4 regions of the Rhizobium sp. 25PS6 genome follow, and region 2 is predicted to be linked to each of the others. Evidence: predicted binding sites of a transcription regulator. Region 2 holds the regulator's gene; each other region holds the start of a gene.
What was found. The regulator LexA, encoded in region 2, represses DNA repair genes until DNA is damaged. The targets are predictions, from matches to a motif close to TGTTCNNNNTGTGTTCNG.
Positions count from the first base shown of each region.

Region 1: the regulator LexA is predicted to act here: its motif matches at 2,489-2,506, upstream of RWK44_RS16525 (DNA recombination protein RmuC).
Region 3: the regulator LexA is predicted to act here: its motif matches at 2,841-2,858, upstream of dnaE (DNA polymerase III subunit alpha).
Region 4: the regulator LexA is predicted to act here: its motif matches at 1,796-1,813, upstream of RWK44_RS16010 (YifB family Mg chelatase-like AAA ATPase).

Region 1 is NZ_JAWDIV010000010.1:194,016-199,105, forward strand. It holds gene RWK44_RS16520 (ribokinase) at 226-1,125, opposite strand; gene RWK44_RS16525 (DNA recombination protein RmuC) at 1,230-2,456, opposite strand; gene RWK44_RS16530 (globin-coupled sensor protein) at 2,663-4,159, shown strand; gene def (peptide deformylase) at 4,257-4,772, shown strand; gene RWK44_RS16540 (FitA-like ribbon-helix-helix domain-containing protein) at 4,838-5,090, shown strand, end outside.
Region 2 is NZ_JAWDIV010000003.1:198,874-203,963, forward strand. It holds gene RWK44_RS05660 (ComEC/Rec2 family competence protein) at 1-2,206, shown strand, start outside; gene lexA (transcriptional repressor LexA) at 2,187-2,906, opposite strand; gene RWK44_RS05670 (VOC family protein) at 3,105-4,001, shown strand; gene kdsA (3-deoxy-8-phosphooctulonate synthase) at 3,998-4,843, shown strand; gene eno (phosphopyruvate hydratase) at 5,088-5,090, shown strand, end outside.
Region 3 is NZ_JAWDIV010000013.1:96,020-101,109, forward strand. It holds gene dnaE (DNA polymerase III subunit alpha) at 1-2,604, opposite strand, end outside; gene RWK44_RS19725 (DUF5680 domain-containing protein) at 3,107-3,571, shown strand; gene RWK44_RS19730 (ABC transporter ATP-binding protein) at 3,585-4,268, opposite strand; gene RWK44_RS19735 (lipoprotein-releasing ABC transporter permease subunit) at 4,283-5,090, opposite strand, start outside.
Region 4 is NZ_JAWDIV010000010.1:87,868-92,957, forward strand. It holds gene RWK44_RS15995 (YraN family protein) at 1-65, shown strand, start outside; gene RWK44_RS16000 (cupin domain-containing protein) at 180-683, shown strand; gene gshB (glutathione synthase) at 769-1,716, shown strand; gene RWK44_RS16010 (YifB family Mg chelatase-like AAA ATPase) at 1,948-3,480, shown strand; gene RWK44_RS16015 (AbiTii domain-containing protein) at 3,571-4,488, shown strand; gene RWK44_RS16020 (hypothetical protein) at 4,694-4,915, shown strand; gene RWK44_RS16025 (DUF4037 domain-containing protein) at 4,930-5,090, shown strand, end outside.

The DNA.
Region 1 (5,090 bases), on a different contig from region 2:
CGCGTCGCGCGATTACGCATTAATTCTCGAATGCAAAAGGCGCCGGGTCTCCCAGGCGCCTTTTGCATTGAAGAGACTGAGCGGAACTTGTCGAGCTAACCCGGTGCAGGCAGGCGGATGAGGGGCTGCCGGCACCGCGTTGACCCATCGGGCCACAGTCTCCGGGGTCCCATCACTATACGAAACAGCCCATCGGCGCCTGTCGCCGTCCATCCGTTCAAGATTTCATATCCTGTCTGCGACTTCTTCACACAAGGGGATCGAAGGTTGCGCTCCGGCCTTGAGGCAGGCGAGCGAACCGGCGACTGCCGCACGGCGCAGCGCCGAGACAAAATCGAGGCCGTCGTCGAGGCTGGCGGCGAAATAGCCGCAGAAGGTGTCTCCGGCGCCGACCGTATCGATAGGTTCGATCTTGAGACCCTGCGCCCTTGAAATCGCCCCGTCACGAATGGCGATGACCCCGTCGGCGCCGAGCGTCACGATCAGCGTCTGGCCCGTCTCCGCATGCAGATGCACAAGGGCTGCCTCCCGCGCTTGCGCGTCCATGCCCTCCTGCCCGGCGAGCCGCTCGAACTCGGTCTCGTTGGCAATGACGATATCGGCAAGCCGGCCGAGACGCGGCGCATCGGGGATCAGCGGCGCAAGGTTGAGGATGCTGGTGACGCCCTTGGCGCGGGCCGCCGACAGCGCGCCTTCGACGGCAGCAGCCGGCACTTCAAGCTGCAGCATCAGGATATCTCCTTCGTTCATGCGGCCGATCGCCGTCTCGGCATTGGCAGGCGTGACGAGGCCGTTGGCGCCGGGAACGACGGCAATCATGTTTTCGCCGTCGCCGCCGACAAGGATCAGCGCCGTGCCGGTGGGACCGTCGACATGGTTGACGAGAGAAAGATCGGTGCCTGCATCATCGAGCAGGGCCAGCGTATCCGCAGCAAAGGCATCCTTGCCGACGGCGCCGGCCATATGCACATAGCGGCCGGCGCGCCGCGCTGCCAGCGCCTGGTTGGCGCCCTTGCCGCCGGCGGCCGTGGCAAAGCCGTTGCCCGCTACCGTCTCGCCGGGCTTCGGCAGGCGCTCGGTCGTGGCGATAAGATCCATGTTGATGGACCCGAAAACTGTGATCATGAATGTGTCCCGTCTTCTGGAGCATGATGCCGAAAAGTGTGAGCGGTTTTCGGACGACATCATGCTCCTACTGTTTCATGCGGGCGAGACACTGCCCGAAGCGGTCACTCCTCGTCAACCACCCGCAGCTTCAGAAGACCGGTGCGGCTTTCCACCGTTTTGGCCGCGGCTTCGCCGTCGCGGGCGGGCTTAGCATCGCCGCCGCCGGCCTCGAATTCCAGCGCTTCGATCCTGGCGCCGCGTTTGGTGAGCTTGTCGGCTGACGTGACCACCATGTCGATATCCTTCTGCGCCATGGCGAAATGGCCTTGCAGTTTGCGCACCCGCTCATCGAGGCGGCTGAGGTCGTCCATCAGGATCGCCACCTCGCCCTGGATCAGATGCGCCTGCGCCCGCATGCGCTGGTCTTTGAGCACGGCCTGGATGACCTGAATCGACAGCATCAGCAGCGACGGTGAGACGATGACGATGCGTGCGCGGTGCGCCTTCTGCACCACCGGCTCGAAATGCTCGTGGATCTCGGCGAAGATCGATTCGGACGGCACGAAGAGAAAGGCCGTATCCTGGGTTTCCCCCTGGATCAGATATTTCTCGGAAATGTCCCTTATATGAACCTCCATGTCGCGGCGGAACTGCTGGCCGGCGATCTTGCCGGCCTCGGGGCTGCCGGCGTCGCGGATCGCATTCCAGGCTTCGAGCGGAAATTTCGCGTCGATCACCAGCGGCGGCGCGCCGTTCGGCATGCGGATCGTGCAGTCCGGCCGCGAACCGTTGGATAGCGTCTGCTGAAAGGCGTAGGCGCCCATCGGCAGGCCGTCGGCGACGATCGTTTCCATCCTGGACTGGCCGAAGGCGCCGCGCGTCTGCTTGTTGGACAGAATGGCCTGCAGCCCGACGACATCCTTGGCAAGCGTCTGGATATTGTTCTGCGCGGCATCGATGACCGCCAGCCGCTCCTGCAGCCGCTGGAGGTTCTCATGCGTCGATTTGGTCTGCTCGGTGATCGTCGAGCTGACGCGCTGCGACATGCCGTCGAGGCGTTGGCTGATCGTCTGGTTGAGTTCGCTCTGCCGCGCGCCGAAGACCTCGGTCATCGCCGCGATGCGGCCCTGCATCTCCGCCTGGATCTTCAAAAGCTCGGCCATGCGCGCTTCGTTTTCCTGAGCACGAAAGCTCGCTTCCTCCGCCTGCTCGCGGCGAAGGCTGGCGCCGCGCAGCAGAAGCACGATTACCAGCAGGGCGAGGGCGGCGAGAACGCCGCCGACAAGCGCCAGCATGGCCGGGTTGATCGAGGCAAGGGCAAGGGCGAGCGATTCGGAATGGACGGTCATGTCGCAAGCATAACAGAAGAAATGGCGATATATAGATCAAAACGTGAACGGAATGAGCCGCCCTCAATATCCTCGCAAGCGACCGCTCTTCCTCGCTCGGGGAGAAGAAATCGCCCTCCGATTTAACGATTGCTCAACCATATTGGCCAAAACCTGCGGCGCAGAAATTCCTTCCCGCGTGCGTCGCGCCAAGTACAGAGATCTCCATGACCGCCCAGCAGAACGACAGTGCCCTCAGGCAGCGCCTCGATTTCATCGAACTGGATGAGGCGGCGCGCAAGTCGATGCGGGATCTGCGCCCTGTCATATCAGAGCTGATCGGCGGCGCCCTCGATAAATTCTACGCCAAGATCGCCAAGACCCCGGCTGTCGCAGGCTTCTTCGCCGATAAGAACCATGTCGGCCATGCCAAGAAGCGCCAGCAGGATCATTGGGCCAATCTTGCCGGCGGCGCGTTCGACGAGAGCTATGTCGACGGCGTGACCGCGGTCGGCCGCACCCATGCCCGCATCGGGCTGGAGCCGCGCTGGTATATTGGCGGTTACGCCATCGTCATGTCCGAGCTCGTCAAGGGCATCATGGAGAAGCAGTGGCCGTCGATCTTCGCGCGCCGAGAGGGCAAGGCATTGGCCGAGAAACTGTCGGCCGTCATCAAGGCTGGCATGCTCGACATGGATTATTCCATCTCGGTCTATCTCGAGACGCTCGAAGCCAAGCGCCGTGCCTTGGAAGAGGAGCGTGCTCAGGCCGAATCCGATCAGGCGATCGCGCTGGAGCAGCTGCGCCGCGGTCTCGAAGCGCTGTCGAACGGCGATCTCGAAGCCACCCTGCCGTCCGACCTGCCTGGCAATTTCCGGCAGATGGCCGAGGACTACAACCGCGCCGTCAGCGCCCTTCGCCAGTCCTTTGCCTCCGTGCGCGAGACCTCCGGCCATATCATGAGCGGTGCCGACGTCATTTCCAATGCGACCAACGATCTGGCGCTGCGCACTGCCCAGCAGGCGGCAGGCGTCGAGGAGAGCTCGGCCGCTCTGCAGCAGCTGTCCGTCAGCGTCGGCCAGACGGCCGCCAATGCAGAAAAGGCGTCGGACGCCGTGCGCGAGACGCAGCAGAAGGCGAAGAACTCCGGCGAACTCGTCACCAGCGCCGTCTCGGCGATGGCCGGCATCGAGAAATCCTCGACCGGGATCTCCAAGATCATCGGCGTCATCGATGAGATCGCCTTCCAGACCAATCTGCTGGCGCTGAACGCCGGCGTCGAGGCGGCCCGTGCCGGCGATGCCGGCAAGGGTTTTGCCGTCGTCGCCCAGGAAGTCCGCCAGCTCGCCCAGCGCACCGCGGAAGCGGCCAAGGAGATCAAAAACCTGATCTCGCAGAGCTCGACCCAGGTCAATCAAGGCGTCGGCATCGTCTCCAGCACCGGCGAGGCGCTGAATGACATGATCAGCCGCATCGACATCATCAACCGTTTCGTCGCCGATATCGCCGCCGCCGCCCGCGATCAGGCGACCGGCGTCAACGAGGTCAGTATCGCCGTCCGCAACATGGGTGCGATCACCCAGCAGAATTCGGACATGGTCGAGCACTCCTCGGCGGAAACCCGCCGCCTGAAGGACGAGGTGGAGACCCTGATCGAGCTGCTGCGGCGTTTCCGCGCCCGGCCGGAGGGCCGCTCTGCCGGTGCCGCTCGACAGGCTGCCTGAGGCCAATATGGCGAAATTCCAGGCGGGGACGCAAAAAAGCGTATTCCCCGCCTACCGGATAATTCCATAGTCGGAAAAGATGGGTTATGGGAACGCCATGACCATCAAGCCACTCATCATTCTTCCCGATCCCGTTCTCCGCCAGCTGTCCAAGCCGGTCGAGCGGGTGGATTCCGACCTGCAGCGTCTTGCCGACGATATGCTGGAAACCATGTACGACGCGCCGGGCATCGGCCTTGCCGCCATCCAGGTCGGCGTGCCGCGCCGCATGCTCGTCATCGACATCTCGCGCGAGGGCGAGGAAAAGCAGCCGCAGGTCTTCATCAATCCTGAGATCGTCAAGTCTTCCGACGAGCGTTCCGTCTATGAGGAAGGCTGCCTTTCGATTCCGGATTATTATGCCGAGGTCGAGCGCCCGGCCACCGTCTCGGTCAAGTATCTCGACCGGAACGGCAAGGAACAGACCGTGGAAGCCGACGGCCTGCTCGCCACCTGCCTGCAGCACGAGATCGACCACCTGAACGGCGTGCTCTTCATCGATTACATCTCGCGGCTGAAGCGGGAGATGGTGATCAAGAAATTCACAAAGGCGGCGAAGTCCAAGGCGCTCTGACGCTACGTTGAAAATTCACCGGCGACGCACTATGATATCACTGATATCATGATGGAGGTACCGAAATGGGCGACCTGCTTATTCGAGACGTTCCGGATGCGATGAAGCGGCAACTTCAGGAAAGCGCGCAGCGCAATGGCCGCAGCCTTTCGGAAGAGGCGATCGAAATCATGCGCCGACAGATTGCGGCGCAGCGCTCAGGAGCTTCCGCCGGCCAGCGCCTGCGCTCGCTGATGGGTGACGAAAGATTGAGCGAAGATGAAGTGGAGGCCATAGCCGCATCTCGGCACGAACGCGACCGCGAACCGCCGCGCTTCG
Region 2 (5,090 bases):
CCTCGGCGCCGGGTCAGCCGTTTGGTTTCTCGCGGCATCGGATTTTCCTCTCATTGCATCGCTGCTCTGCCTGTTGGCGCTGACCGTGGCGGTTCTCATTGCCAGCCGCAGCCGGGCCGCGGTGCGGGCAACGCTGCTGGCGCTTTCGCTCGTGGCCTGCGGCATGGTCACGGCGCAGTTCGAGAGCCGGCGGGCTTCCACCGTGATCCTCGATTCCGCCGTGACGACGACGGTGACCGGCCGCGTCGAGCGGCGCGAAGGCGACGGTCGCGGGCGGTGGCGCTACATTCTTGCCGTCACCGGCACCGAGGCGCCACAGGTGAAGCGGCCGCCGGAACGTATCACCGCGATCGCCCGCGGCGCGGACGCGGCCTTCGAGATCGGCGATATCATCACCGGCAGGGCGCGGCTGACGCCGCCGGCGGGCCCAGCGCTTCCCGAGCTCAACGACTTCTCCTTCAGTGCCTATTTCGACGGCATCGGCGCCAACGGTTTCTTCTACGGTGCACCGACGAAGGTCGATGCGCAGGCAGGTCCCCAGGCTGCAAGATCGACAGCGGAAGCGCTGCTCGAAGGTCTCTACCGGCTGCGCAGCGGCATCGGCGACCGCATAAGGTCGATCCTGCCCGGCGACACCGGTGCTTTTGCCGCTGCTCTGGTGACGGACGAGCGGCGCGCCATTTCGGATGCGACGACGGAGGCGCTGCGCCAGTCCGGTCTGGCTCATATCATCGCCATCTCCGGTCTCAACATGGCGCTGTCGGCCGGCATCTTCTTCGTCGGCTTCCGGATGCTGCTCAGCCTCTTCCCCGGCATCGCTGAGGCCTACCCGACGAAGAAGATCGCTGCCGCCGGCGCGCTCATCGCCGTCACCGCCTATTTCCTGATCTCCGGCTTTGCGGTCTCTGCCGAACGCGCCTTCATCATGATGGCCATCATGTTGATTGCGGTCTTCTTCGACCGGCCGTCGATCAGCCTGCGCAATGTCGCGCTCTCCGCTCTCGTCATCATTGCCATTTCGCCGTCCGAGGTCTTGGGACCGAGCTTCCAGATGTCCTTTGCCGCGACATTGGCGCTGGTCTCGGGCTATCAGCTGTGGAAGGACCGGCGCGTCCGAGAAAACGCCTTCCTGAAGCTGCCGATCATCAGGCCGTTCGTTACGGTTGCCGGTTTCTTCGGCGGCGTCTTCCTGACCTCGCTGATCGGCGGTTTTTCAACCGCGCTGTTTTCGATCGAGCATTTTCATCGCCTGACCGCCTACGGCCTGCCGGCAAACCTCGCGACAATGCCGATCATCTCCTTCATCATCATGCCGGCAGGTCTGCTGGCGATGCTGCTCATGCCTTTCGGTCTGGATGTTTGGGCTTGGAAGATCGTCGGATTCGGCCTCGATTTGGTGATCGCGGTTGCAAAGACGGTGTCCGGCTGGGGTGGCAATATCGACGTGGGCCGCTTGCCCGCCTGGTATTTCGCCGTCGCCGTGGCAGGCTTTCTGCTGCTGACGCTGCTCCGCACCCGGTTGCGCCATGTCGGCACATCGATTATCGCGGTCGCAACGCTCATCCTGCTGCTTCTGCCGGGTCCCCGTCCGCCGGATCTGGTGATTTCGGAGGATGGCAGTCTCGTCGCGGTCGTCGCGGCGGCGGCAATGGCTTCCAACCGTGAAAGACCGCCGGACTTCATCTTCGACCAGTGGCAGAGAGCGCTGGTCCTGCCGGGGCATAATCCGCCGAAGATGCTGGATGGTCCTGCTATCCCGCCTGAGGGAGAAGACCGCCGCGTCAGGCTTTCCCGCGATCAGCAGAACGAAGCAAGGACCGCGATGCGGACGGCCGCAGCGGCCGGTGACGCAAACCGCTTTTCCTGCGTCAAGAAGGCCTGGTGCACATCAAGGCTTGGCAATGGTCAGGTGGTAACCGTCATCGACAATGCCGCCTATCTCGGCCCGGCATGCGACGCGGCCGATATCGTCGTGACGTCCGTGCGCCTTCGCTTCAACAACTGCCGCTCAGGTGCAACGCTCTTCACCGGCGAGACGCTGCGCAGGACCGGATCCGTCGAGTTGCGCTTCACGGACGCCGGCCCGGAGGTGGCAACCGCCTTCGATTCATTGTCGCGGCCATGGATGCGCCATCGCGCCTATGACTGGCGCAGCAACAGTTTTACCGAATCCGGCCTGGCCAATGTCAGTGATAGCGGCGAATGAGACCGACGAGCTTGCCCTGAACCTTGACGCGGTCCGGCCCGAAAATCCGGGTCTCGTAAGCCGGGTTGGCAGCTTCCAGCGCGATCGAGGCGCCCTTGCGGCGGAAGCGCTTGAGTGTCGCTTCTTCGTCGTCGACCAGAGCAACGACGATGTCGCCGGGACTTGCGGTGCTGCCGTTGCGGATGATCACGGTGTCGCCATCGAAGATGCCGGCGTCGATCATCGAATCGCCCTTGACCTCCAGCGCATAATGTTCACCGGAACCGAGCATGTCGGCCGGAACGACGATGTCATGGGTGTTGTTCTGGATCGCCGAGATCGGCACACCGGCAGCGATTCGGCCCATGACCGGCACCGAGACCGAGTTGCCGTTGTCGGCGACGGGTTTTGCGGGAGCAGGAGTGGCGACCGGCTGCAGTTTGCCAAGGCTACCCTCGATGACGCTCGGCGAAAAGCCGCGCCGGGGCTGAATGCTGGGGCTGTAGGCCTCCGGAAGCTTGATGACCTCGATCGCGCGGGCGCGGTTCGGTAGGCGGCGAATGAAGCCTCGCTCCTCAAGCGCAGTAATCAAGCGATGAATCCCGGACTTGGAGGCGAGGTCCAGGGCATCCTTCATTTCGTCGAAAGATGGCGGAACGCCGGATTCCTTCATGCGCTCATGAATGAAAAGGAGAAGCTCCTGTTGTTTGCGCGTGAGCATCGACGTTGTGACCTCGTGATTGAAACAAATCCAGAACAGACACTATATGTTCCATATGTGTTCCGCAAGTAGCTAAATTTCCGTAAAACTTGGCGCCAACTCGTTGAGATTTTTATTTTCATTCGCCGGATTGGCACAGAAGTCTTGCATTGAGGGACGCGCCATCGCACATCTCTTGCCGTTTCCAGGAGGGATATCATGAACGCGCATTCCGCCAAACCGCACCCGCTGGATCATGTCGTGCTGCCGGTCGTCAACATCGATCTGGCGCGCGAGAGGCTCGGCAAGCTCGGCTTCACCGTTGCCGCCGATGCGTGCCATCCCTTCGGAACGGAGAATGCCTGCGTCTTTTTTGCCGACAAGACCTATCTGGAGCCGCTCGGGATTGCGAACGTCGAGGAGAGCAACGCATCTGCGCGCCAAGGTAATGTCTTCACTGCCCGCAACCAGGCCTTCCGTTTCCGCTGTGGCGAGGAGGGGCTCTCGGGGCTGGCTTTCGGCAGCAAGGATGCCGGCATCGATCATCAGGATTTCGTCGGCAGCGGATCGAGCGCTGGCGAGATGCTGCAGTTCACCCGGCCGATGACGATGCCGGACGGTTCCGAGACGATTGCCGGCTTTAAGCTGGCTTTCGCCGGCGACCTGCGCGCGCCTGATCTCCTGTTTTTCACCGTCGAGCGCGTCAATCCGCTACCGGCCGACCGCGCGGCGCTGGAGACGCATGCCAATGGCGTCACCGGCATAGTTGAGATCGCGCTTTGCACGCCAGAGCCGGCCGCCTTCGCTGCTTTCGTCAGCCTTGCCGTGGCGCAATCGGCAGTCGAGAAAACCGGTTTCGGCGTCGATATTGCGGCATCGAATGCGAAAATCAGCCTGATGACGCCGGAAGGGCTGGAGGCATATTTCGACGTCGCCGTCTCATCCGCAGATCGCGGCCTGCGCGGCCGGGCAATCCTCTTTGCTGTCGCCGATCTTGCCGTGACAGAAGCGCATTTGGCTGCTAACGGGGTGACATACACGCGCAAGAACAATCGCATTCTGGTGAAGCCCGCGCCCGGGCAGGGCACGCTCTTCGCCTTCGAGGAAACACGATGAGCACTGATACGAATTCCGAAGTCAGGATCGGCGAAGGCCAAGGCCAGGTCACCTTTTCCAATACCGGCCGTCTATCGCTGATTGCCGGTCCCTGCCAGATGGAGAGCCGCGACCACGCCTTCATGGTTGCCGGCACGCTGAAAGAGCTTTGCGGAAAGCTAGGCATCGGCCTCGTCTACAAGAGCTCCTTCGACAAGGCGAACCGCACCTCGCTCTCGGCCGAACGCGGTATCGGGATCGAAAAGGGCATGGAAGTCTTTGCCGACCTCAAGAAGGAATTCGGCTTTCCCGTCCTGACCGACGTTCATACTGCCGAGCAATGCGCGGAGGTGGCAAGGGTGGTCGATGTCCTTCAGATCCCGGCCTTCCTCTGCCGCCAGACCGACCTTCTCATCGCCGCCGCCAAGACCGGCCGCGTCGTCAATGTCAAGAAAGGCCAGTTCCTCGCCCCCTGGGATATGAAGAACGTTCTGAAGAAGCTCAATGCCAGCGGCAATCCGAACGTGCTGCTGTGCGAGCGCGGCGCCTCATTCGGTTACAATACGCTGGTCTCCGACATGCGTTCGCTACCGATCATGGCGGCGATGGGTGCACCCGTTATCTTCGATGCGACCCATTCCGTGGCGCAGCCGGGCGGGCAGGGCGAATCCTCCGGCGGTCAGCGGGAATTCGTGGAAACGCTGGCGCGCGCCGCAGTGGCTGCCGGTATTGCCGGTGTCTTCGTCGAAACCCATCAGGACCCCGATAACGCACCTTCCGACGGCCCGAACATGGTCTATCTCAAGGACATGCCGCGGCTGCTTGAAAAGCTGCTCGCCTTCGATGCGGTCGCCAAGGCTTGACGTTCAACAGCCTGACATGATCGTGCTATAGGCATGTCGCGCAAAAGTGTGCAGCGGTTTTGCGACAACGACATGCGGAAAGCCAAAGACCTAAAGCGTGGCAAGCGAATCTGAAAGATCGCGACGCGCTTTAGGCGAGATCCAAACGCGGTTCGAAGGCTGGAAACTGCAGCATTGTAATTTGCACGCCTTCGACTAAGACAGGTTTCGAACCGACTTATCATCCACCGAGCAGGAAGAACCCATG
Region 3 (5,090 bases), on a different contig from region 2:
CACCTCGACGATATGGTCGACGGCGGATTCGCCAACGCCCTTGAGGGCGGCGAGCGCGTAATAGATGCGGTTGTCGCCGGTCTCGAAATGGCGGAAGGAGGTCTGCACCGAAGGCGCGATCACCTCGATGCCGAGGCGTTTGGCATCCTGACGGAAATCATTGACCTTTTCCGTGTTGGACATGTCGAGCGTCATCGAAGCCGCGAGGAATTCGACCGGATAATGCGCCTTCATGTAGGCCGTCTGGTAAGAGACGATGGCATAGGCGGCGGCGTGCGACTTGTTGAAGCCGTAATTGGCGAACTTCGCCAGCAGTTCGAAGATATTGTCGGCCTGCGGCTTCGATACGCCATTCTTGACCGCGCCGACGACGAAGCGTTCGCGCTGCTGGTCCATCTCGGCCTTGATCTTCTTGCCCATGGCGCGGCGCAGAAGGTCGGCTTCGCCCAGCGAATAGCCTGATAGTACCTGGGCGATCTGCATCACCTGTTCCTGGTAGACGATGACCCCTTGCGTTTCCTTGAGCAGGTGGTCGATCATCGGATGGATCGATTCCAGCTCTTCGTCGCCGTGCTTGCGGGCATTGTAGGTCGGGATATTCTCCATCGGACCCGGACGATAGAGTGCCACCAGCGCGATGATGTCCTCGATGCAGTCCGGCTTCATGCCGATCAGCGCCTTGCGCATGCCGGCACTTTCCACCTGGAACACGCCGACCGTCTCGCCGCGCGACAGCATCTCGTAGGTCTTCTTATCGTCGAGAGGAATGGCCGCGAGATCGACCTTGATACCGAGCTTGGCGACGAAATCGACCGCGACCTTCAGCACGGTCAGCGTCTTCAGGCCGAGGAAGTCGAACTTGACGAGGCCCGCCTGCTCCACCCATTTCATGTTGAACTGGGTAACCGGCATATCCGAGCGCGGATCGCGATACATCGGCACCAGTTTGGAAAGCGGCCGGTCGCCGATGACGATGCCGGCGGCATGGGTCGAGGCATGGCGGTAAAGCCCCTCGATCTTCTGGGCGATGTCGAGCAGCCGCGCGACAACGGGTTCTTTCGCCGCCTCTTCCTGCAGCTTCGGCTCCTCCTCGATCGCTTTGGACAGCGGCGTCGGGTTGGCCGGGTTGTTCGGCACGAGTTTGCAGATCTTGTCGACCTGGCCGTAGGGCATCTCAAGCACGCGGCCGACGTCGCGAAGGGCGGCGCGCGCCTGCAGCGAACCGAAGGTGATGATCTGCGCCACCTGCTCGCGGCCATATTTGGCCTGGACGTAACGGATTACCTCTTCGCGGCGATCCTGGCAGAAGTCGATGTCGAAGTCCGGCATCGAGACGCGTTCCGGATTGAGGAAGCGCTCGAAGAGCAGCGAAAAACGCAAGGGATCGACGTCGGTGATCGTCAAGGCATAGGCGACCAGCGAACCGGCACCCGAACCACGGCCGGGACCGACCGGAATGTCATGCTGCTTGGCCCATTTGATGAAGTCGGCAACGATCAGGAAGTAGCCGGGGAAACGCATGCGCTCGATGACGCTGAGCTCGAAATCCAGTCGCTCGCGATAATCCTTTTCCTCATAGCCCGGCGACATGCCGAGCGTCGAAAGCCGCATATCCAGCCCTTCGACCGCCTGGCGGCGCAGCTCGCCCGCCTCGGCGCGTTCGGCCTCCTCGGCATCGTCGGTCGCACCCGTGAAGCGCGGCAGGATCGGTTTTCGCGTCTTCAGCACGAAGGAGCAGCGCCTGGCGATCTCGATCGTATTTTCCAGCGCTTCCGGCAGGTCGGCGAAGAGCTTGACCATCTCGGCCCGGCTCTTCAGATAGTGATCCGGCGTCAGGCGAAAGCGGCTGTCATCGGAGACGATGGCGTTGTGCGCGACCGCCATCAGCGCATCATGAGCGTCGTAATCGTCGCGAGTCGGAAAGAAAGCCTCGTTGGTCGCAACCAGCGGCAGGTCGTGGGCATAGGCGAGCCCGATGATCTTCTGCTCGTGCCGCTTGTCGTAGGTGCCGTGCCGCTGCAGTTCGACATAGAGCCTGTCGCCGAAGAGGCGCTTCAGCGTGAGCAGCCGGGCTTCCGCCTGAGCGGGATGGCCTTCCTTGATCGCCACGTCAACCGGCCCGGTCAAGGCGCCGCTCAATGCGATCAGTCCTTCCGTGCCTGCCTCCTCCAGCCAGGAGGCGCTGATATGAACAGCCTGGTTGCTCTCGCCGCCGAGATAGGCCCGGCTGACGAGATCGACCAGCCGTTCGTAACCGGCATCCGTCGCGGCAAGAAGAACAATCGACGGCAGCTTGACCAGAGCCTGCTGACCGCCGCGCTTTTCCGTTTCCAACCCGTCTCCCATATCGATCGAGACCTGGCAGCCGATGATCGGCTGCAGGCCGTCTTCCATCGCCTTCTGGGAGAATTCGAGGGCGACGAACAGATTGTTGGTGTCGGTAATCGCAATCGCCGGCTGGCTGTCGCCGGTCGCCTTGTAGAGGATCTTCTTCAGCGGCAGTGCGCCCTCGAGAAGCGAATAGGCGGAATGGACCCTCAGGTGGATGAAACTCGGCGTGCCGCCGGTCGCCTCGCCCGTTGAACCCTTTGCCGTATCCGCCATGACATGCCTTCCCAATCACCCGAATGAATCGGACGCATTGTCGGCATAGAGGGCGATGATGTCCAGAAGAAGTCCCGCGTCCGGACCGCATGATTGCCATACGGTCCCCTGAAAACTTTAGAGCGCCATGACGATGAGCGAGAAGCTGGCAACGAACATTGCGATGGAGGTGAATGCTGCGATATCACGGATCATGTCAGTCATCGGGCTCTCCTTTACTCGTTATGTTTTCAATTTGTTCCATGTATGTTCTGTTGTCAACAGGAATCTTTTCCTTCTTTCTTGTGTTTGAAAATCCCAGGAAATAGGTGACGAATTGGCTAGGGGCCGGCGCTCGATGTGATCGGCAGCAGCCTTGCCCTTTCCCGATCCGCCGCAGATCGGGCATGGTGCTCAGGCGGCAGACCTCTTCAGGGCGACTCTTTATTTCTGGCATATGTTCCCTTTTTGTTCTTTACATGCCGCGGCACATTTGCCAGCATCTAGCTGAGAGGAGAATGGCATGTTGGATATTGCGATATTGAACGAATTCGTCGTAGAGGCGAAGGCTGCGACCTATGTCGGCGGCGGCGTAGCGCGCTTGCCCTGCCGGCCGGGTGCCCACGATATCGGTTACGAACGCGGCGACTGGCGCTATCTCGACAGCTATTTCGGCGGGACCGATTTCGCCGGACAGGAAGTGGTGTGGCTTGCCGACGAGCCGGTCTGGGCGATGAATTATTTCGGCTGCGTCATTGCGCCTGAACTCATCGACGGCACAGCAGCCGGAGCAGTGATCAAGGCTGCACTTTCGGCGATGTATCACGAGGGCCGGTTTCTTGACGGGATGGAATTCGACCATCCGTTCGGCCGCTATATCGACAGCAGCGAAGGCGGCTGCGAGCGGTTCATCGGCCACGAATGCATCATGGTCGATGGCCAGAAGGCCTATATGCTCGACTATCGCGGCGGATTGATCATCCCTTGATCTGATCTGGGCCTCAGAAATCGACGATCTTGCCGTCCGAAATCGTTACGCGCCGATCCATGCGGCGGGCGAGTTCGTGATTGTGGGTGGCAATGAGGGCAGCAAGGCCGGACTGGCGCACCAGCGCTTCCAGCGCGTCGAAGACGTAGCTTGCCGTTTCGGGGTCGAGATTGCCGGTCGGCTCGTCGGCAAGAAGCAGGGTCGGCGCATTGGCGACGGCGCGGGCAATTGCAACGCGCTGCTGCTCGCCGCCGGAAAGCTCGCCCGGGCGATGCGAGCCACGATGGCCGATGCGCATATAATCGAGCAGCTGGCCGGCCCGCTCTCCGGCTTCCTTCCAGGAAAGCCCGGCGATCAGTTGCGGCATCATGATATTTTCGAGCGCAGAGAATTCCGGCAGCAGATGGTGGAACTGATAGACGAAGCCGATTTCGCTGCGGCGGATGGCGGTGCGTTTCTCGTCGCTCAGGCCATCACAGGCATGGCCGTTGATGTTGACCTCACCACCGTCCGGATGCTCCAGCAGACCGGCGACATGCAGCAGTGTCGACTTGCCGGTGCCGGAAGGGGCGACGAGAGCGACAATCTCCCCCTTCGATATCGAAAAATCTACGCCCTTCAGGATTGAGAGCAGCGTACCGCCCTGCCCGTAATGGCGCTCGACGCCGGTAAGCTGGAGAACGACGTTGCGTTTCATGAAGGCGGCATTCCTTATTCGTAGCGCAGGGCCTGCACCGGATCGAGCCTGGAGGCACGCCAGGCCGGGAAGATGGTCGCGATGAAGGAGAGCGTCAGCGCCATGACGACGATCGAGATCGTTTCGCTCAGATCCATCTCGGCCGGCAGCTGGCTCAGGAAATAGACCTGCGGATTGAAGAGTACGGTGCCTGAAATCCAGGAGAAGAACTGGCGGACGGATTCGATGTTGACGCAGACGAGAACGCCGAGCAGCACACCGGCAATAGTGCCGACGATGCCGATCGCCGCCCCGGTCATGAAGAAGATGCGCATGATCGCGCCGGCGCTGGCGCCCATGGTGCGCAGGATGGCGATATCGCTGCCCTTGTCCTTCACCAGCATGATGAGGCCGGAGATGATGTTCAGCGCGGCGACGAGCACGATCAGGGTCAGGATCATGAACATGACGTTGCGCTCGACCTGCAGCGCCGAGAAGAAGGTCTGATTGCGTTGGCGCCAGTCGGTGATGGCGATCTGGCGACCGGCCGCTTCCTCCACCTTGGGCCTCAGATCGTCGATATCGTCGGGATTGTCGACGAAGAGCTCGATCGACTGCACCAGTCCCTCGGCATTGAAATAGAGCTGCGCTTCCTCGAGCGGCATGAAGATGATCGAGGAGTCATATTCCGACATGCCGATCTCGAAGAGGCCGGAGATCTTGTAGGATTTGATGCGAGGGCTGACGCCCATCGGCGTAATGTCGCCATCTGGTGACGTCAGCGTAATGAGATCGCCAACGCGCAGACCGAGTTGGTCGGCCATGCGGCTGCCGATCAGCACG
Region 4 (5,090 bases), on a different contig from region 2:
AGCGCTATGATATCGTCGCGATCATGCCCGGCCGGCTGCCGCGGCATTTTATTGATGCTTTCTGACCTCCTTTCGCCCCATCGGATTTCCGGATCGTTAAACTTTTATTCCCCACTTGAACCAGGTCCTTACGACTCTCTGCTATCGACTCGGTAGGGATAACAATTGGGGGTTGTTTAATGGCCTGGAAGCTGATGTTTGCAAGTGCGGTCGCCATGGCCGCGCGCTCGGTGCCTTATGCGGTGGCGAAGCCGGCCGGAAAGTCCTTCGTCGCGCACTCGAGCGATCTGCTGCCGCTGAAATCCACGCCGATCAATCCGGACTGGATCGTCAGCGGCAATCCGCAGGCCCGCACCGCCGAACATTCGCGCGGCCATGACGAGGCCTCGCTGACGGCGATCTGGGATTGCACGGCGGGCGAATTCCGCTGGTATTTCGGCTGGGACGAGACGGTGATGATCCTCGAAGGCGAGGTCCATATCACGGCCGAGGACGGCACCGAACGAACGCTCTGCGCCGGCGACGTCGCCTTTTTCGCTGGAGGAACCTGGGCAAGCTGGCGGGTCGACAATTACGTCCGCAAGGTCGCCTTCCTGCGCAAGCCCTTCCCGAAGCCCTTGGCGATCGCTTACCGTCTCCGCAACATGCTGCGCAACAACGGCAACCAGGGCATCGCTGCCTGAAAACTGCGACCGGAAGCCCTTGATTGACCGTTGCGTTTGATATCTGGCCGACCTACATCTGTCCGGCATTCAGCGAGGGATGGAAATGGCCAAGATCACCAATGTAGCGGTCCAGATGGACCATGTCGCCGGCATCAATATCGCAGGCGATTCCACCTTCGCGATGAGCCTGGAAGCCCAAGTGCGCGGCTACAAGCTCTTCCACTATACCCCCGAGCGCCTGAGCTTTCGCGACGGCAAGCTCTATGCCAGCGTCGAGCCGATGGTGCTGCGCGACGTCAAGGGCGATCACTTCGAGCTTGGCGCGCCCGAGCGCGTCGATCTCTCCACCATGGATGTCGTGCTGCTGCGCCAGGACCCGCCCTTCGACATGGCCTATATCACCTCGACGCATCTGCTCGAGCGCATCCACCCGAAGACGCTCGTCGTCAACGATCCGGCCTGGGTGCGCAATTCGCCGGAGAAGATCTTCGTCACCGAATTCTCCGACCTGATGCCGAAGACGCTGATCACCAAGGATGCCGCCGAGATCCGCCGCTTCCGCGATGAAATGGGCGATATCATCCTGAAGCCGCTTTACGGCAATGGCGGCGCCGGCGTCTTCCATTCGACCCGCGACGACCGCAATCTCTCCTCGCTGCTGGAAATGTTCGGCCAGCTTTTCCGCGAGCCCTTCATTGCTCAGCAATATCTGCCCGACGTGCGCAAGGGCGACAAACGCATCATCCTGGTCGACGGCGAATTCGCCGGCGCCATCAACCGCGTTCCGGCCGAACACGACAGCCGCTCCAACATGCATGTCGGTGGCCGCGCCGAGGCGACCGAACTGACGCCGCGCGAACAGGAAATCTGCGCCCGCATCGGTCCGGCGCTGAGGGAACGCGGCTTCCTGCTCGTCGGCATCGATGTGATCGGCGATTACATGACCGAGATCAACGTCACCTCGCCCACCGGCATCCGCGAGGTCAAGAAATTCGGCGGCGCCGATATCGCGAGCCTGCTTTGGGATGCGATCGAGCGCAAGCGCGGCTGAGCCAGCCGCCGCTGACCGTTCTGGTCCCGCGACCGAACACAACCAAGGTCACAGCGGGTGCCTGACTACGTTCTTTGATTGTTCTTGTTTTATTCCTGCGTCCATGCCAAATTGCAACCGTTGGCCTTGATGCATGTCGCCCAAAAGTGCGTAGCGGTTCTGGGGACCACGACAAGTATCGAATAAAGGCCGCAGGGCGGGCTATAAAATTTGCGGCAAGGGGATGGGTTGATGGTCGCGCGTGTCAGTACGGTTGCATTTCAGGGCATCGAAGGTGTGCCGGTCGAGGTCCAGGTCATGGTCGCGCCCGGAAAGGTCGGCATGCAGATCGTCGGCCTGCCTGACAAGGCTGTTGCCGAAAGCCGCGAGCGCGTGCAGGCGGCCCTCCACGCCTCCGGCCTGGCGCTGCCGGCCAAGCGCGTGACGGTCAATCTGGCGCCGGCCGATCTGCCGAAGGAAGGCTCGCATTTCGATCTGCCGATCGCGCTTGCCCTGATGGCCGCCCTCGGCGCCATTCCCGCCGATGCACTGTCGGATTTTGTCGTTGTCGGCGAACTCAACCTCGATGGAACGATCGCCGCCATATCAGGCGCGCTGCCGGCCGCGATCGGCGCCAATGCGCTCGGCAAGGGGCTGATCTGCCCGGCCGAAAGCGGTGCCGAAGCCGCCTGGGCAGGCGCCGACGTCGATATTCTCGCCCCCCGCAGCCTGATCGCCCTTGCCAATCATTTCCGCGGCACTCAGGTCCTGTCCAGGCCGGAAGCGTCGATCCGCGCCAATGCCGCAAACCTGCCGGACCTTGCCGAGATCAAGGGCCAGGAAAGCGCCAAGCGCGCGCTCGAAGTGGCGGCCGCCGGCGGCCATAATCTGCTGATGGTCGGTCCTCCCGGCTCCGGCAAGTCGATGCTGGCGGCCAGGCTGCCATCGATCCTGCCGCCGCTTTCGCCCGCCGAGCTGCTGGAGGTGTCGATGGTCCATTCCATCGCCGGCCAACTCTCCGGCGGCAAGCTTTCGGATCGCCGGCCCTTCCGCACCCCGCATCATTCCGCCACCATGGCGGCCCTCGTCGGCGGCGGCCTGCGCGCCCGTCCCGGCGAAGCCTCGCTTGCCCATCACGGCGTGCTCTTTCTCGACGAGTTTCCCGAATTCACGCCGCAGGCGCTCGATGCGCTGCGCCAGCCGCTCGAAGGCGGCGAATGCGTCATTGCGCGCGCCAATCACCGCGTCTCCTATCCGGCGAAATTCCAGCTGATCGCGGCGATGAACCCTTGCCGCTGCGGCATGGCGGGTGAGCCCGGTCATACCTGCGCCCGCGGCCCGCGCTGCATGAGCGATTACCAGGCCCGCATCTCCGGCCCGCTGATGGACCGCATTGATATCCGCATCGACGTCCCTGCCGTCTCTGCCGCCGATCTCATCCGGCCGATGGCGGCCGAAACCAGCGCCGACGTCGCCCGCCGCGTCGCCCGCGCCCGGGAGATCCAGCAGGAGCGCTTCGAAAGCACCGGCGCAAAGGGCATCGGCACCAATGCCCGCTGCTCCACCGCGATGATCGAGAAACTGGCCGAGCCCGATGCCAGCGGCCTGCAGTTGCTGCGCGACGCCGCCGAAAAGATGAAATTCTCCGCCCGCGGTTACCACCGCGTGCTGAAGGTCGCCCGCACCCTTGCCGATCTCGACGGCAAGCCGACGGTCGGCCGCATCCATCTCGCCGAAGCGATCTCATACAGGATCGCTGGTGAGAGACTGACGGCAGCGGCATAGGAAGAAGGGGACAATGCGGTTGCAGTAAGCAGGCGATATGTTCCTCTGTCTGCTAAGTTTTTTCTGCCATTTGGGCATTGTGAGGAATCAATGGGACTTCTGCACGAAATTCAGAATGATGCCGTCGATCAAGCGAGCACTACTTCATCGCTGCTCCGCAAATGCCTTTTGTTGGCATCGCGCATCGAAAGTCTTCTGCTAGAGGATTGGGTCAGGCACGAACTAAACGGCTATCCTGAGAGTGAAGAGGTGCCTGATTACCGCCGATTGTCGATGAACTTCAAGGGCAACTTCGTTGCCTCGTTTGGGCGGCAAATTACAAATGCGCCGATCCCACAGCATATTGTGGGAAAAGTTTCAAAGCGACCGAATATTGAGATCTATCAGTTTCGAGGAGCAATAAGCACGCTCGATGATAGGCGCGGCATGAGTGAAAGTGGTGCCTTGCGTGTTAATTACGACAATATGGCTATGTTTCTTCACGACAAGGTGTTTGAAGACTATCAATGCCTGCAGTTTTGGGGTGAGATCTCGGCTATGGCTGCACTCGCCATCCCCGATATAGTCAAAACGCGCGTACTCGATTTCACTCTGAAACTGGCCAAAACCTATCCAACTGCTGGGGACGTGGCTGGTATGACAACGACGGACCGGGGAATGAAAGAAAACCTATCTCAGATTTTCAATACGACTATAAACGGCCAAGCCAACTTGGTGGGTGTTGCCGAGAAGTCCACGATTTCAATTGTGAACGGGGCAGGCTCCGTCGCTGAGCTCCGCAACGCGTTATCTGAAGCCAAAATAGAACCTGGTGATCTTGACGAGATAGAAAGAGCAATAGGGGAAGAAAAGCAAATTGTTGCGCCGGGAAAATTTGGCCCGAAAGTAACTGCTTGGATCGGGAAGATGGCCGGGAAAGCAGCCTCGGGCGCATGGGGTGTCGGGCTCGCTGCTGGAACAAAACTTGTGGAGTCTGCGCTTCTACGGTTCTACGGGTTCACGCCGTGAACTCACTGGCAGAATCGCCAGATTTTTCGAGCGTTCACAACGATATGCGCTGTCAGCACTCGATCGATCGCGGGGGGCGCTGAGCGCATCGCGACCTCCTGCATCGTTTGGTTTATCGGAACGAAAGCCAGCGTATAATCGCTGATATCACATAATTGTCGCTTACAGCCCTTGTTGCGATTGCCTTGACCGCAAGGAGATCGCCATGAAGCAAGCATCACCATCTCGATTGTTGTCTGTTCGGGAGCAGGTTTATTCAACATGTCCCAATGAATCACAAAACCCCCAGCTCAACCAAGGTTGTCAACAGGCTGACGGGTTGCCGAAACGCCCGATATCCTGCGAAAACGAATTGACGAAAACCCTTGAGCCTGCGGGTCTTGATGCTGCACTTCGCAGTGTCCGCAAAGGATCATGTGCGGCCTGAACGGAGGAGAGGTCATGCAGGGGATTGAGTTGTCGCGTCGCTTCTACGCGGATATTGTCAGGCCCTGGTTGACCAGTGTTGCACCGGAACTCCCACGTTCAGCGGCGTTGATCGGATTTGGATCGGAGCTGCTTGGTTTAGACGACGAGGTTTCCAGGGATCACAACTGGGGTCC